One region of the Paenibacillus sp. BC26 genome, then DNA from elsewhere that is predicted to be linked to it. Evidence: riboswitches for the same ligand, from Rfam matches in the RefSeq annotation. Region 1 holds a riboswitch; the other holds the start of a gene.

Region 1 (7,682 bases):
GATTCCGATGCCATCGAATGGAAGGGTTTGAAGCGTTTGATAACAATCGCGTACGTCGCCGAAGTAGGTTTGAACAAGTACTTTGACATTGCCTTTGGCGGATAAAATTTGGGCATACAGCTTCGTGAACAGGGCAAGATCCTCTTGCGATAGATCTGTTACCAGCGCAGGCTCGTCCACTTGAACCCACTCAGCGCCAAGCTCGTTTAGCTTGTTCAATACGTCAGCATATGCTGCAGCCGTTTCTTGAACGAAATCCCCGGCTTGTTTGACGCCGGTATATTTAGCGAGCTTGAGCAGCGTGAAGGCACCGATCAACACCGGTTTCGTTGAGATATCAAGCTGTTTCGCTTCCAAGAACTCATCGAACAGCTTCGTGCCCGCCAATTGAATGCTGGTGGAATCGTCAACTACAGGAACCATGTAGTGGTAGTTGGTATTGAACCATTTTTTCATAGCCAGCGCTTTCACATCGCCTTCTGAACCTTGGTAACCTCTCGCCATAGCGAAATACGTTTCCAGCGGACTAAGACCGAGCGATTGATAACGTTCCGGAATGATATTGAACAAGCAAGCCGTATCAAGCAGGCCGTCGTAGAATGAAAAGTCGTTGGAAGGGATGAAGTCAATTCCGTTGTCTTGCTGTTTTTTCCAATGGTTCGCTCTAAGCTCAACGCCGGTCTGATGGAGTTCATAGATCGTAATGTCGCCTTTAAAATACTTCTCGGATGCGAATTTCAGCTCTCGCAATGATCCGACTCTAGGATAGCCAATAAGTGATGTTCTCAATGTCAATCTCTCCCTGCGCTGTGTGATGTGCTTATTATAGAGCTGGAAGTTTGCTATCGGAAAACACATAAATACTATGCCAGGGTATAGCTTTTTGCTATGGGTTTGAACCGCGAGTACCTAATTTCATAGACAAAAGCAATATTATTCTATAATATGAATAGCAATTGAATAGAACTAGTCAAGGTGCACGCTTAGTAGACAAGCGCTGCTTAATAGGGAAGACCGGTGAAAATCCGGCGCGGTCCCGCCACTGTAAATGAAGAGCTGATCTGGGAATTGCCACTGGCCGACAGGCTGGGAAGGTATAGAGAAGCGTTGACGCATAGCCAGGAGACCTGCCTTGATTTGATTTCACACACTCTACGGATGATGGAGGCGGTGCTTTTTTTGTTGTCTTTTCTAATAGCAGACGACGCCGGCAGCCCCTGATTGTTAGATGAATCGGGGGTTTTTTGTTATGTATGCCACAGATTGCTGTGGGAGGAAGGAATGATCGCGTGAGAGGCAGGTTAGGCAATCGAATACGCCCTGCATGTTTAATGTTATTAATTATCTTGATTTCTATGTTTTTGAATCCGAACTCAGCTAAGGCTGCTTCTACATCGGCATCCATTAAGGATGTGGATAGAGTTGTTGCGGATACGGCCGCTTTCATGCTGTCTACCGTAAAAGATCCGCAGGTTGGCTCTGTCGGCGGCGAGTGGGCCATTATCGGGCTTGCGCGGTCCGGCTACACCGTACCGCAGCGCTATTATGACGACTATTATAGTCATGTTGAGCAAGTCGTTACGGCAAACAGAGGTGTTCTTAGCGAGAAGAAGCATACCGAGTATTCACGCTTAATTCTGGCCCTAAGGGCAATCGGTGCGGACCCGGCCAATGTTGCCGGCTATAACTTGCTGATGCCTTTAGGCGATTATGACAAAACCGTTTGGCAAGGGATTAACGGTCCGATCTTTGCACTGCTTGCGCTGGATAGCGGCAATTACGAGATTCCTTTTAACAAATCTGCCGGTACACACGCCACCAGAGAAATGTATATCGATGACATTTTATCGCAGCAATTGAAGGATGGAGGTTTTGCGCTTTCCGGGATAGCGGCAGATCCCGACGTAACGGGCATGGCGATACAAGCTCTTGCCAAATATCAGAATCGAACAAGCGTAAAGGCTGCAATAGAGAAGGCGATTCAAACCCTATCTCGTCTCCAGGATGACGATGGCGGTTATGCAAGCCTAGGCGTAAAAAACGTCGAAAGCACCGTACAAGTGCTCATGGCGTTATGTGAACTTGGCATGCCATTAGACGACAGCCGCTTCGCCAAGAACGGGAAAACGATTCTCGATAATTTGCTGACTTACTATACCAAAGGACAGGGTTTCCGCCACAACGCAGATGGAAGCGGAGTAACAGGCATGTCGACGGAGCAGGCGCTGTATGGACTCGTCAATTACCAGCGAGCAGCAGCGGGGCGATCCAGCTTATACCGAATGAATGATGTCGCATCGCTGCTGTCCACCAACCATCAAGCTAATGTTGGATTGCCGAATAAGCATAAGGATGTTCAAGTTATGCCGGTCGTTGAGTCTGGAAAGACCTTCTCCGATATTCGTGAACATGCAAACAAGACTGCAATTGAAGCACTTGCAGCACGGGGGATTATCTCGGGGATTAACGCGACTACATTCGCGCCGAATCAATCCATGACAAGAGCTGAGTTTGCCGCCGTTATGACGAAAGGTCTGGGGCTTAAACCGAAAGCGACAAATGCCTTCAAGGATATTACTCCTGCAAGCTGGTATTCAGGTGCTGTAGGTACCGCTTATGCGTACGGTATCGTGAAAGGAACGTCGACTGCTGCATTTTCACCGAATCGCACAATATCGAAGCAAGAAGCAGCTGTAATGATTGCCAATGCGGCCAAGCTATGCGGAATGAATACGGCACTCGGCACCTTGGAGACGAGAGATATGTTAGCCCAATTCGGCGATTATACGAAGACGGCCGAGTGGGCGAGAGCTGCACTGGCATTCAACTACCGCGAGAACATCCTATCGCAGGATGTATGGAATATAGAACCAACGGCCGCAGTGAAACGCGCCGAAATTGCAGACATGCTGTACCGCATGCTTATCGCTGCGAAACTGTTATAGAACAGCGCTATTAAACTAAGAGAGAAGGCAGTACTATGCGTTCAAAGTTACTAAAATCATTTGCTCTTATCGTTTCATCCATGATGTTGCTCTTATCGATCACTGCAGGAATCGGTCCGGTGAAGACCGCTCAAGCCGCGGCAGCCTTCGACCTCGAAGAAACGATTGAGGCTGCATCGAGCTACTTCGAAAATAGTGCTAACGGTGTTGGCTCGGACTGGAGTGCGATCGGACTGATGAAAGCGGGTAAACAGATACCCGATACCTATGTTCAATCGTTAATTAATCGCGTTAAATATAGCAACGGCGAGTTTGATCGCGTCACTGAAATCGAACGCACCGTCATGGCCTTAACGGCTGCCGGTCAAGATGCAACCGATATTGCCGGCATTGATTTAATCGAGAAGCTTTATAATAGCGAAATCATGACAAGCCAAGGGATTAATGGACCGATATTCGCGTTAATCGCGTTGGATACCCTCCGCTATGAGGTTCAATCCGATGCAAGCTGGACAAGAGAAGCTATAATCGATGTCATTGCCGCTCGCCAAAATGCAGATGGGGGATTTTCACTCAGCGTCGGCAACAATAGTGACCCGGATATTACGGCAATGGCGTTAATCGCTCTTGCGCCTTACGGAGACAATCCAACCGTGAAGAGTATGGACTTGCTTGCGGATCTCACGCATTGGCTGTCTGTGAATCAATCGCCGGAAGGCGGATATGTCGTTACATATGGAAAAGGGATGCCTTGGGAAAGTAGCGTCGATTCCAGTGAAAGCGTCTCGCAGGCGATCATCGGTTTGACTGCGTCCGGGATCGATCCAACCGGTCCGGATTATACGAAGAATGGGATTACACTGATCGACAAGCTCATGCAATTCCGCTTGCCGGACGGAACGTTCTCACATACAGCTGACATGCTGATCTCAAACGGAATGGCTACGGAGCAAGCCTTGCAAGCATTAGATGCTTACAAGCTATTGCTAGAGGGAAAAGGCGAACGGTTATATGATTTCACCGGCACATTGCCCGGACTGAAGCCAATCCCGGCTGCGCCTGTTAAGATCCGAGTCGAAGGACCGGAACCTAATCAAACGTTTTCCGAGGGAACGGTAAACGCAGCTACCCCTTTAGAGGCGTTAAAATCATTGTCGACAGTAAGCGGCCTCGAGCTCGAAATTTCTTCAAAATGGGGCATGCTGGCGCTTGAGATTGAACGGATTGCATACGATCATTATAACGGCGACTACGGTAACTGGGATTTTGCGATTCATAGAGGCAATGATTGGTTGACGTCATCGGATGGCGCAATCGATCAGATTCCATTAAAGCCCTCGGACAAGCTTGTGATCTATTATAATAATTACGATACTGTGCCCATTGACTCGATCGAGGTGCTTCCTGAATCAGGTACATCTCTGAATGAAGAACATGCTTTCGACATCCGTGTCTATAAATTGAAAATGGACTACAGCACTTTTAAGCTAGTTCCGGTTTTGGCAGAGGGCGTATATGTCGACATCGTCCGCGATGGAGAAACGATCTCCACGCAGACGACCAATGCTGAAGGCACCGCAAGATTCGAAGGGGTATCTGCAGGAAGTTATACGGTATCCGTATCGAAATATATCACCGGCAGCGCTCCTGCGGTCGTACATACGACCATGCCGCTGGAAGTAAGAAGCGGAATACCGCCGATCGATCTGCCTTTACCAAGTGGGGATCAGCCAACGGTAACGATTCCGTCGGATGATCGCCCGTATATTATCGGCATAGCCGATGCGGATTCGCATAAGCAAATTGCCATCACGATTCCGGAAACCAATCAATCGCTGGTGATGTTGAACTTGCCACCAACTACTGACCTGCCTGCCATCGAGGCGAAGAAGGGAAGTTTAACCTTCAGTCTATCGCAAGGCACGCGGATCATTAGCGGCGACGGATCTTCCATAGAACTGTTAACTTCTAAGAATAAGTCGGATTCCGCGCTGGTCAGCCGCGTTAAAACCTTAATTCCGAGTGGCTCAGCGCTTGATCAGGTGAGCGAAGCGATTACGGTCGGAGGTGGAACCGGCAGAGTCGAGTTTAATTCGTTCTTAAAATTGACTTTCGCTGGATTCAAAGGCAACCAGGCTGCTTATATCGAGCACGGATCTCCTCATATGATCCAGCGATTCGGGAGCGATGCCGAGGGGCTGGCTAGCGGGAAAGACGAGTATGCCTACGACAGCGGCGATGATTTGATTGTAAAGACGAAGCATTTTACGGACTACATTGCCTTTACGACAAAAGCAGTAACAATTCCGTCGATCCCAACGCCTCGTGCTACTTTATCTGTAGATAAGCTCACTATCAACAAAGGTTACGTTCTGCAGAACACGAGCTTTGAACTGCAACCGGGCGATACCGCATGGAGCGTGCTCAAGCGATCGCTCGATGCTAAGGGAATCAGCTATAAAACGGAATATTATGCTTCGTTCGGTAGTGTTTATGTGCAAGCTATCGCTGGTGACGGAGAATTCGACCATGGAAGATATAGCGGTTGGATGTATAACGTGAACGGCCAATATCCTGGTTACGGCTCCAGCAGCTACACGTTGAAGGACGGCGATAAAGTCGAGTGGAGATATACGACTAATCTTGGTAAGGACTTAGGAGCGTCAAACAGCCAATGGCCGGATTTGTCGGAGGACACAACGACTATTGAAGTTTCCGCAAATAATCAGCAAGACCAGAGTATATCCATTACGCAAGCCATGAAGGACAAGGGGAAAGTGGCCATTCATATACCGGACATCTCGTCCAAAGTGTTTTTGGATTTGAATGAGGTGCGTAGCAGCAGTCCTTCGATCCTCGCGGAGAGAGGGGGCATTTCATTCACCATGGATAACGGAACCGCCATCCAATCCGGCAATGCGAAGTTTGAGTTATTATCGAAATACGCTGCGGATGATTCCGGCATGATTAAGCTTGTGAAAGACAGCCTTGCAAGTGGCAATAAGAAGCTGTCAGCTCTAAGTCATGGGATCGGAATGGGCGGTGACAAGGAGTCTTATGTATTCGATCGTCCGGTCACGATTATGGTTAAAGGTGGCAAAGATCAAACTGCCGGTTTCATCGAAAATAATACGTTTACGCCGATTACAAGTTACGATTCCGAAGAACAAGGGGCTAAGGCGACGAAAGATGATAAGAAGCTCACCTATGCTTTCGTTGCCGGAAATGATCTGGTTATCAAAACGAACCATTTTACCTCTTTCGTAACGTATTCTGTTGCAGACTCTGCTTCAAACGTGGATCTGAACAAGCAATATGCGGATGCGAAGCAAATTGCAACATGGGCAACCGGTTCCATTGAGGCGGCAACGAGCAAAGGCTTCGTGCAAGGCGTCTCAGGCAAGCTGAATCCGAAAACGAAGATAACAAGAGCTGAGTTTGCTAAACTCATGGTCGAAGTGCTAGGGGTGAAGCTGTCATCCGGTACAACAAGTAGCTTCACTGATGTTCCTCGGAACAAATGGTTTACAGCCTATATTAATACGGCATATGATGCAGGAATTATTGCGGGCTATGACAATCGGTTTCATCCGAATGAAACGATTACTCGTGAGCAGATGGCGGCTATGGTAGCGAGGGCTTTGAAACTTAAACCATCTTCATCGCCAGTGCCGTTCCTGGATCGAGATCTGGTATCCAAATGGGCGCAAGCTGACGTTCAGACCGTTATCGCGCTGCAAATCATGCAGGGATCCGATAACCGCTTTAACCCGGTTGATTCCGTTACACGCGAGATGGCTATAGTTGTCGCGATGCGAGCTTATACGTACATGCAAGACCACAATTGATCGTCAAAAATAAAGCAAGAGCGATTCGATCGCTCTTGCTTTTATTTTACACCGAGCAGTTCCAGTCCCAGCTGTACGCTTGGATTATCATGCTTCTCGGTAAGGAAGCTGGCATAAGCTTGTATCTTATTGATTTCCGGCATCGGGAAATCGCATTCCACCAAGAATAGCTTCTGCTCATCCAGGAAGGACCGGGCAGCTGATTTCGTTAGAAATCCGAAAGCCTCTCCGCGCATAATCAGCGTCATAATGATACCTGAATGGTCGATTTGCATCGTCGGAATGTATCCCGGTCCAACCATCTCCGAGAACCATTCCGGGAAAGAAAAGCCGACGTGGATATACCGCTGGGAGAAGAAATCCAATCTGCTGACCCGAAGATTCTTCTGCGCAGAGACTAGTACGAATTCATCCTCGAACAAGAGCATTTTCGACACCTTGGGATGATCCGGCGGATCGTAGCGAACTGCGATGTGAACCGTACCATCCAGCAGCAAATCTCGCACCATATAGCTGGAGTCGATATAACTGAATATTTTGAGGGCCGTATCCGGATGATTTCGTCTAAAAGCCAGAATGTCATCTAAGTAGCGATAATGCCATACGGCGCCGGGACCGCTAATGACGATATAATTCTCGAACTGTTCCGAAACCGTGAGCTTACTTTCCTCGAATAAACGCAGCATGCGTTCGGCATAGGGGAGGAAAGCCATTCCGGCTTGCGTCAAGCTGACATTGCGATTATCCCGCATGAATAACGTTTTCCCAATCGTAATTTCCAACGCTTTGATTCGCGCCGTAACGGCCGACTGCGAGATATGCAGGAACTCGGCGGCTTTCGTGAAATTCAGCGATTGATAAACGGCGATAAAGGCCTCCAATTGTGAAA
Region 2 (7,682 bases), 460 kb from region 1:
GTTGCAATTTGTTATGTATTTGTTTGGTCGAATAGCAAAAAGTTAACGAAATCGCCATTTGAACATATAAAAAAACGACCTTGCAGACTCAAAACCGCAGGTCGTTCCTTTTCGTTTCATTCCGGTGCGCAAAGCGTAAACGAAACTCCACTTACACCAGAACCAACATTAGATGAAACAGCAGCATCGATTCTATGATTTCGACCATGGCTCCATAGGTATCTCCTGTCAAACCGCCCAGTTTGCGGATCAGCCAAATGGAGAGAATCCAACCCAAGGCAACCGCGATACCGCCTTGCATCAGCAGCGTAACAAACGCCGACTGATATTCCGCACTCGGCCATACAAGCAATGATCCTGTCGCCAGCAATATGGTCACCAACACCGCCGATGCGGCATGACGAAAGCGCACCGATCGAAACAACGATGCCATCCCCTCGTTTGGCCTTGCGAACGGAAACACGGCCATGGCCAGCACAATCCATAGCCTGCTCCAGGCGCAAGCCAGCATAATCAGAGGGAAGAAGCTGCGCCATTGCAGCTCCGGAACGTTCAGCACCGCCGTCAAGCTGGAGAATTTAAACAAAAGCAGCAGCACCGCCGTCAATACGCCCATCGCGCCGACTCTGCTGTCTTTCATAATATCCAGCATCTTCTCGCGGGAGCGGTGGCTCATCACCCCATCCGCGGTATCCATCAGCCCATCTGTATGAAGTCCGCCGCTAAGCGCAATCCAGACCGCGAGCAGAATGACGGCAGACGTCATCGCCGGCACCGCGTCCTGAAGCAGCATGCCAACCAACGTTATAACACCTCCGATCACTGCGCCTACAACGGGATAGTAGACGACGCTTCGCGCCAACACCTCCGGCGTGAACGGGATCACGATAGGGACCGGAATTCTCGTCAGCAGTTGAAGAGCGGTACCTGCAGCTTGCAGCTGTTCTTTCAGTATTCGGCTAAGCAAGTTACTCCTCCTCCAGGTGAAAAGCATGCGCCTTCAAATCGAGCGGGATGCCGGCCACCACGAGGAAAGCTTGCTGGCAGCATGCCGCAAGCTTCCTGTTCATTCGCCCTGCCTCGTCGCGAAATTGGCGTCCGAGCGAATAAGCAGGCACGATCCCGCTGCCTACCTCGTTCGTCACCAGCAGAAGCGGACCGGTGCAGCTGGTGACGGCATCAATAAGTCGATTAACCTCCGCCGAGAGCGCACCGGAATCATAGCGATAGGATTCTCCATCATTCGCATCGAATTCACCTAGTCGAAGCATCTGATTCGTCAACCATAACGTAAGACAATCGATGATAACGGCCGGACGCCCATGGTCATGGTCATGATCTTGCCCCTCTCCCACAACCACCTCTGCCGCCTCAAGCTTTACCAACAGCTCCGCCACATCATAAGGCTCCTCAATCGTTTGCCAAGCAAACCCAGATCGCTCGCGCGAATCCCGATGGTGATCGGTCCGTTCCTTCATCTCGTCATCCCACATCTGGGATGTGGCAATATAGATACCCCGCTTGGACAGCTTCATTGCGTAGGCTTCGGCGAAACCGCTCTTCCCGCTCCTAGCGCCGCCTGTTATGAATATCGCCATGTACTCCCCCACCTCTCGTTCCACCAAAATGCTACAGGTAGCTACTCGCGCGAAACACCGGCGCTCTCGAACGTAGCCATTTCACGCATCACGCGAAGTGCCGCATCCACCAGGTGGAAACAAAGCACCGCTCCTGTCCCCTCGCCCAGCCGCATATCCAAATGAATCATCGGCGAAAGTCCGATCTGTTCCAGCAGCTTGCGATGTCCCTGTTCTTGCGAGAGATGAGAACCGATCATATACGCCGCCGATTGCGGTGCGATTGAGGCTGCAACAAGCGCCGCTGCCGAGGAGATGAAACCGTCAATGATAACCGGGCAGCGATTGGCCGCTGCACCGAGAATGACGCCGACCAATCCGGCAATTTCAAGCCCGCCTACTTTTGCCAATGCACCAATCGGATCGGACACAGAAGGCGCGTTGCAAGCGATCGCCCGATTGACGACATCAACCTTATGCATGCGTCGCTCTTCGTTGATTCCGGTACCAAGTCCGACAGCCTCATCTGCAGACATGTTGCCAAGAACAGCGCAAAGCGCAGCGCTTGCCGTCGTATTGCCAATCCCCATTTCGCCCGTGGCAAACATGCGATAGCCGTCAGCAGCAAGCTTTTCCGTCAAATGAAATCCATCTATGATAGCCGCGAGCGCTTCATCACGCGTCATCGCCTGCTCTTTTGTCATGTTCGCGGTACCCTTGCGGGTCTTGCAGGTAATCAAGGACGGATGCTCCAAATCCGCATTTACGCCCATATCCACGCAGTACACATCAGCGCCGGCGCCTCTGGCAAGCACGTTCACACACGCTCCGCCCGAGAGGAAATTCAGTACCATCTGCGGCGTAACTTCAGCTGGAAAAGCACTAATTCCTTCCTCGCACACCCCGTGGTCGCCAGCCATCACGATGACCGCCCGTTTGGATAAATCAGCCGAAATTTCACCGGTTACGCCTGCTATTTGTTTTGCGATCTCCTCCAGCTTCCCCAAGCTGCCCGGAGGTTTCGTCAAGTTGTTCAAGTGAAGCTGCACTGCTTCTATTTGTTCCCTATTGAGAGGGTGAATCTGCTCAATTAACCCCATTAAATAAGTTTCGTTTTTCATGCAAAACCCTCCTCTTCAAGTACGACTCAATCATCATTCGCCTCGACATCCCAATTCACCTGGCTGCACGCCTGATTGCAATAGAATTTGCGGAACGCCGGTATCCGGATGCGGCAGCACAATGGATCTTGCTCCGAACACAGTTTGAATCAGCTCAGGACGAATGACTTCCGAGGGAGGCCCATACGCCTCGATGCCTCCATCATGCAGGACGAGCAACTCGTCGCAGTAATGAGCGGCCAGATTCAAATCATGCAGCACGGCGATGACCGTCAGCCCCCGCTCCCGCTGCCATTTCTTCACCGTATCCAGCAGCTGCACCTGATACCCGATATCCAAGAAAGTGGTCGGCTCATCGAGCAGCAGCAGTTCCGGTTCCTGGGCCATCACTTTAGCCAAAGCAACGCGTTGACGCTCGCCTCCGCTTAGCTGATCGATTCGACGATGCTGCAGCTCCAGAAGCCCCATCGATCCAAGTGCATCATCGACCACCTCACCACTGCCGGAAGTTTCCTCACCCAGCCAGTTCTGATAGGGGAAACGCCCCATCGTAACCACCTCACGAACGGTAAAACCGACCGCCGGAAGTCCGCCTTGCTGCAGCACCGCTACCCATTTCGCCAAATCCTTGCGCTTATACGCACCGACAGCCCGATCTCTTAACAGCACATCTCCCGCGGTCGGCGGCTCCATGCCTGTCAGCAGCTGCAGCAGCGTTGATTTACCGACGCCATTAGGACCGATTATGCCGTACATACGACCTTCCTGCATCGTGAAACTAATCTCGCGCAGTATTTGCTTATCCGCAATTCGTTTGGATAATCGCCTAGCTTCGATCATGCCTGTCATGCCTGTGAACCTCCTTGCAGCACCTTCCGCCGATAGAGCAAATAACCAAAGAACGGTGCACCGATAAGCGCCGTCACCACGCCAAGCGAAATTTCTTTCGGGCTAAGCGCGGTCCGAGCGAGCGTATCCGCCCAAAGCAGATAAATGGCACCCCCTACGGCCGACAGCGGAATGATGAAGCGATAGTCGGGTCCGACCAACAAGCGAAGGAGATGAGGCACTACCAAGCCTACGAAACCGACTACACCGGCAATGGAAACCGCAACCGCCGTCAACAAGGTAGAAACAATCAGAACGATTAGTTTCGTTCGCTCGACGTTTACGCCTAAATGAGCGGCATGCCGCTCGCCCAGCACGAATAAATTGAGATGCTGTCCATAACGGATCATGACCGGCAAACCTACGATCAGGAACGGCACAATCAATTGGACATGCTCCCAACTGCGTGCGCTTAGACTCCCCATCAGCCAGAATAAAGCTTCGTTAATTACACCTTGCGACATCGACACCATGAACGTCACGAAAGCGCCGAGAAAAGCTTGAACGATAACGCCGGACAAGATTAACGTCTCGACATTAATCGATCCTCTTGCACGGGAGAGTGCAAATACAATAAAAAGTGTTACGATTCCTGTTGTGAAGGCGACGAGCGGAACCGTCCATAAGCCGATCACCGATTGGTAGCCGAATACAATCATGAAAGCCGCGCCAACCGAGCAGCCCGTTGCAACGCCAAGCGTGAATGGATCGGCAAGCGGATTGCGAAGTACACCTTGAAATCCGGAGCCGGCAAGTGCCAGGCTAGCTCCGACAAGCATAGCTAAGACGACTCTGGATAATCGCAGCTGAGTCACGATTGCGATATCGCTGGCCTCATAGAGACCGCTCGGATCCTCCATCCAAGGCAGCTGATGAATTAATATTCCCCATACGCGAAGAAGAGGCAATCTGGACGAGCCAATAGACAAACTGACGACGACAGATATAGCAAGAAGGAGCATCGCTGCTCCTCCATAAACATATAGCCTTTTTCTCATCTTACTTGAATAGGTCCGGATGCAGCTTCTTCGCTACCTCCAGCAGCCCATCGGCTAGTCGCGGTCCGACACGCGTCAACGGATCCTGGTCCACTTCAAACACTTGCTTATTCTTAATGGCGTTAATTGTTGCCCAGCCCGGTCTTGTTTCAATTCCCGTTAGAATGGGATTTTTCTCACCTTCAGCAAGTGTCATGGAAGCATATATGATCTGATCCGGATTCGATTTGACGACCGACTCGGGATTAATTTCGTACCAACCCTGTTCACTGGCAATGTTAACGCCTCCGGCGAGTGTAATGAGCTCATCCAGGAACTCGCCTTTTCCGACTGTCCAGCCCGGTGCGAACTCCAGGTATACATTCCGTTTCGGCGCATCTTTAACGGCATTAACAACCTGTTCCCTAACTTGCTCCATATGAGCCGTCACCGCTGCCGCTTGCTCGTTTTTATCCAAAATTTCACCGATCTGCTTTACCTTCTCCATGACGGCGTCATAGGTCTTAGGATCTGTCGCAAACACCGGAATTTGGAGCGAGCGAAGCTTATCGACAACGGCACTTCCCATTGTGTAGGAGGCGAGCACAAGGTCCGGTTTAAGCGAAACGATTTTCTCAATATCCGCGTCCATGTCCCCGATCTTCGGCAGACTCTCCGCTTCCTTCGGATAGTTGGAGTAATTGTCAACGGCAACCAGAGATGCCCCTGCTTCTACGGCATAGACGATTTCCGTCTCACTGGGCAGCAGCGAAACGATGCGCGCAGGCGCGGATTGGAACGTAAGCTCTGTGCCTGTTACATCCTTCAACTTCAGCGGATATACGGAATGTTGTTGTTGTTGTGCCGAGTTATTCGCATTCGCAGCAGCTTGCTCGGATGTATTAGCTGTATTGCCCTCATTCTCAGCAGCTTGATTGGCCTTATTCCCGCCGGAACCGCAAGCAGCCGTTAACATCAGCAAAGCAGCCATAGTCAGGGTTAAGACAATTTTAGTTAATGGCATTAATTTCGATTTCATGTGATTCATACTCTCCCTATTTTATAATTGCGTCCAATGAAAACCCGGCTATTGCCGAATGAAACAAAAAAAAAGCATTTCCGACTTCGAGCGTCAGAAATGCTTACGTTCCGTAGAACATCAGCGGGCAATATACAGTTGCCCATCTCCAACACCTCCCTAAGTCCTCGTAGGTAGCGTTTAAACGGAACAGGCAGGTATCCTGACTCGAAGCATCCGTCATCAACGTCTTCCCAAACGATCCCATCGTTCAGTGACTTATCGTTGATGCATTGTCGACTACGGCGATGGACAAGCATTCTTCCATTCCGGGGCGACGCTTCTTACAGTGGCGGGTCCGTGCCGGCATTGCACCGGTCTTCCCTTTTAAGCTAAGCTTGCGTGTTTCAACGAATGGAAACGAGCACATACACTTAGCACCTGTTCGTAAACTATGAAATTGCGCTTGAGTAAATATACCATCACCTATATAGGATGTCTACATTTGGCTTCACTTCCGTAGAAATCGGTTCATTTGACCGTTTAAACGCAGCGCATTAAATACGACTGAAACGGAACTGAGCGCCATAGCCGTCCCGGCCATCCACGGCTCTATGCCGCCAACTGCCGCAAATGGGATCACAATAGAGTTATACAGCAGCGCAAAACCAAGATTTTGACGAATATTCCTGACTGTCAGTCTGCTGATTTGAAAAGCCTCATAAATACCGGTCAGCCGCGAACGAAGCAACGTCATATGTCCGGCATCAAGCGCCGCTTCCGTACCGCCGCCCATCGCGATCCCGACATCTGCGGCCGCAAGTGCCGGGGCGTCATTCCAGCCGTCACCGGCCATGGCAATGACTCTTCCTTTCGCTTGCAGTTCGCGTATGAGCTCAGCTTTATGCTCCGGCAGCATGGACGCATGAACATTCTCCTGCGCGATACCCGTGATTCGGGCTACGTTCGTTGCCGATGAAGGATGATCGCCTGTTGCAAGCAAGATTTGAACCCCTTCGGCAGCCATTGCGGACACGGCCTCCGTTGACGATCGTTTCACTTGATCGGTGAAAGCAAACGCACCGACACACTCCCCGTCTATCGCGGCATAGATGACCGTCTCTCCCAGTTCTTCTCGTCGACTGACGAAGCTCAGCAACACGCGATTCATCTTCCAGTCCCGCTCAGCGGCAAAACCGGCATTTCCGATTGCGACTCGCTTACTCTCAACGACAGCTTCGATCCCCTTGCCGGGAAACGCATGATAAGCCGTCGATGCCGGGATGACCAGCCCTGCACGCTTGGCTGCCGCCTTAATCGCTGCCGCAAACGGATGCTGGGAATCTGCCTCGGCAGATGCAGCTAACCGCAGCAGTGCGCTTGGCGAGCCGGACAATGCAGATACTTCCGTTAACGCAGGCTTACCTTCCGTTAACGTGCCGGTCTTATCCAGCACGATTGTATCCAATTGCGCCAGACGTTCCAATGCGCCGGCTTCCTTCAACACAATGCCGCGGCGGGCAAGCTTACCGGTAGCCAATACGAGCGATATCGGCGCAGCCAAACCAAGCGCGCATGGACATGCGGCCAAGAGCACAGCCAGAGCATGAAGCGAAGCCTTCCCCCAATCGCCCGGCGCAAGCCATACCAGCCATAGAATCAGAGTGGCTATGGAAAGCAGCATCATGATCGGTACAAATATAGCCGATAACCGATCCACTCTTCGCCCGATTGAGGACTTCGTCGCTTGCGCTTGGCGCGTCAATGCCGCAATGCGGCTTAACATCGTATCCGGCCCGATCGCCGTGACCCGAATGCGCAGCTCTTGTCCGCGAACGATCGTGCCGGCGTACACCTGATCCCCGGCTGACCGCACTACAAGCGCGCTCTCGCCGGTTAGGAAGGACTCATCCATCGTCGAATGTCCCTCCACGATGATACCGTCCGTCGGAAGCGGTTCATTCACCGCTGCAATAAGCTGATCTCCGATCCTTACTTTTGCAAGTGAAGCCTTCTCCCTGGTGCCGCCGCGAATGACGATCGCTTCATTGGTCTGGAGCGATGCGTAGCTGTCGCTTTCCTTCATGACCCGCTCCGACGC

The links. Region 1 has a riboswitch for cobalamin ahead of BM412_RS10355 (S-layer homology domain-containing protein). Riboswitches for the same ligand answer to the same signal wherever they lie in the genome.
Region 2: linked by a shared signal. The riboswitch ahead of BM412_RS12530 (ABC transporter substrate-binding protein) and the one ahead of BM412_RS10355 (S-layer homology domain-containing protein) in region 1 are both predicted to bind cobalamin.

What each region holds. Positions count from the first base shown of each region.
Region 1 is NZ_FPAD01000001.1:2,388,178-2,395,859, reverse strand. It holds gene metE (5-methyltetrahydropteroyltriglutamate--homocysteine S-methyltransferase) at 1-789, opposite strand, end outside; cobalamin riboswitch at 957-1,150, shown strand; gene BM412_RS10355 (S-layer homology domain-containing protein) at 1,332-2,945, shown strand; gene BM412_RS10350 (S-layer homology domain-containing protein) at 3,026-6,793, shown strand; gene BM412_RS10345 (LysR family transcriptional regulator) at 6,835-7,682, opposite strand, start outside.
Region 2 is NZ_FPAD01000001.1:2,852,105-2,859,786, forward strand. It holds gene cobS (adenosylcobinamide-GDP ribazoletransferase) at 152-967, opposite strand; gene BM412_RS12510 (bifunctional adenosylcobinamide kinase/adenosylcobinamide-phosphate guanylyltransferase) at 969-1,598, opposite strand; gene cobT (nicotinate-nucleotide--dimethylbenzimidazole phosphoribosyltransferase) at 1,640-2,698, opposite strand; gene BM412_RS12520 (heme ABC transporter ATP-binding protein) at 2,732-3,547, opposite strand; gene BM412_RS12525 (FecCD family ABC transporter permease) at 3,544-4,584, opposite strand; gene BM412_RS12530 (ABC transporter substrate-binding protein) at 4,586-5,602, opposite strand; cobalamin riboswitch at 5,777-6,028, opposite strand; gene BM412_RS12535 (heavy metal translocating P-type ATPase) at 6,093-7,682, opposite strand, start outside.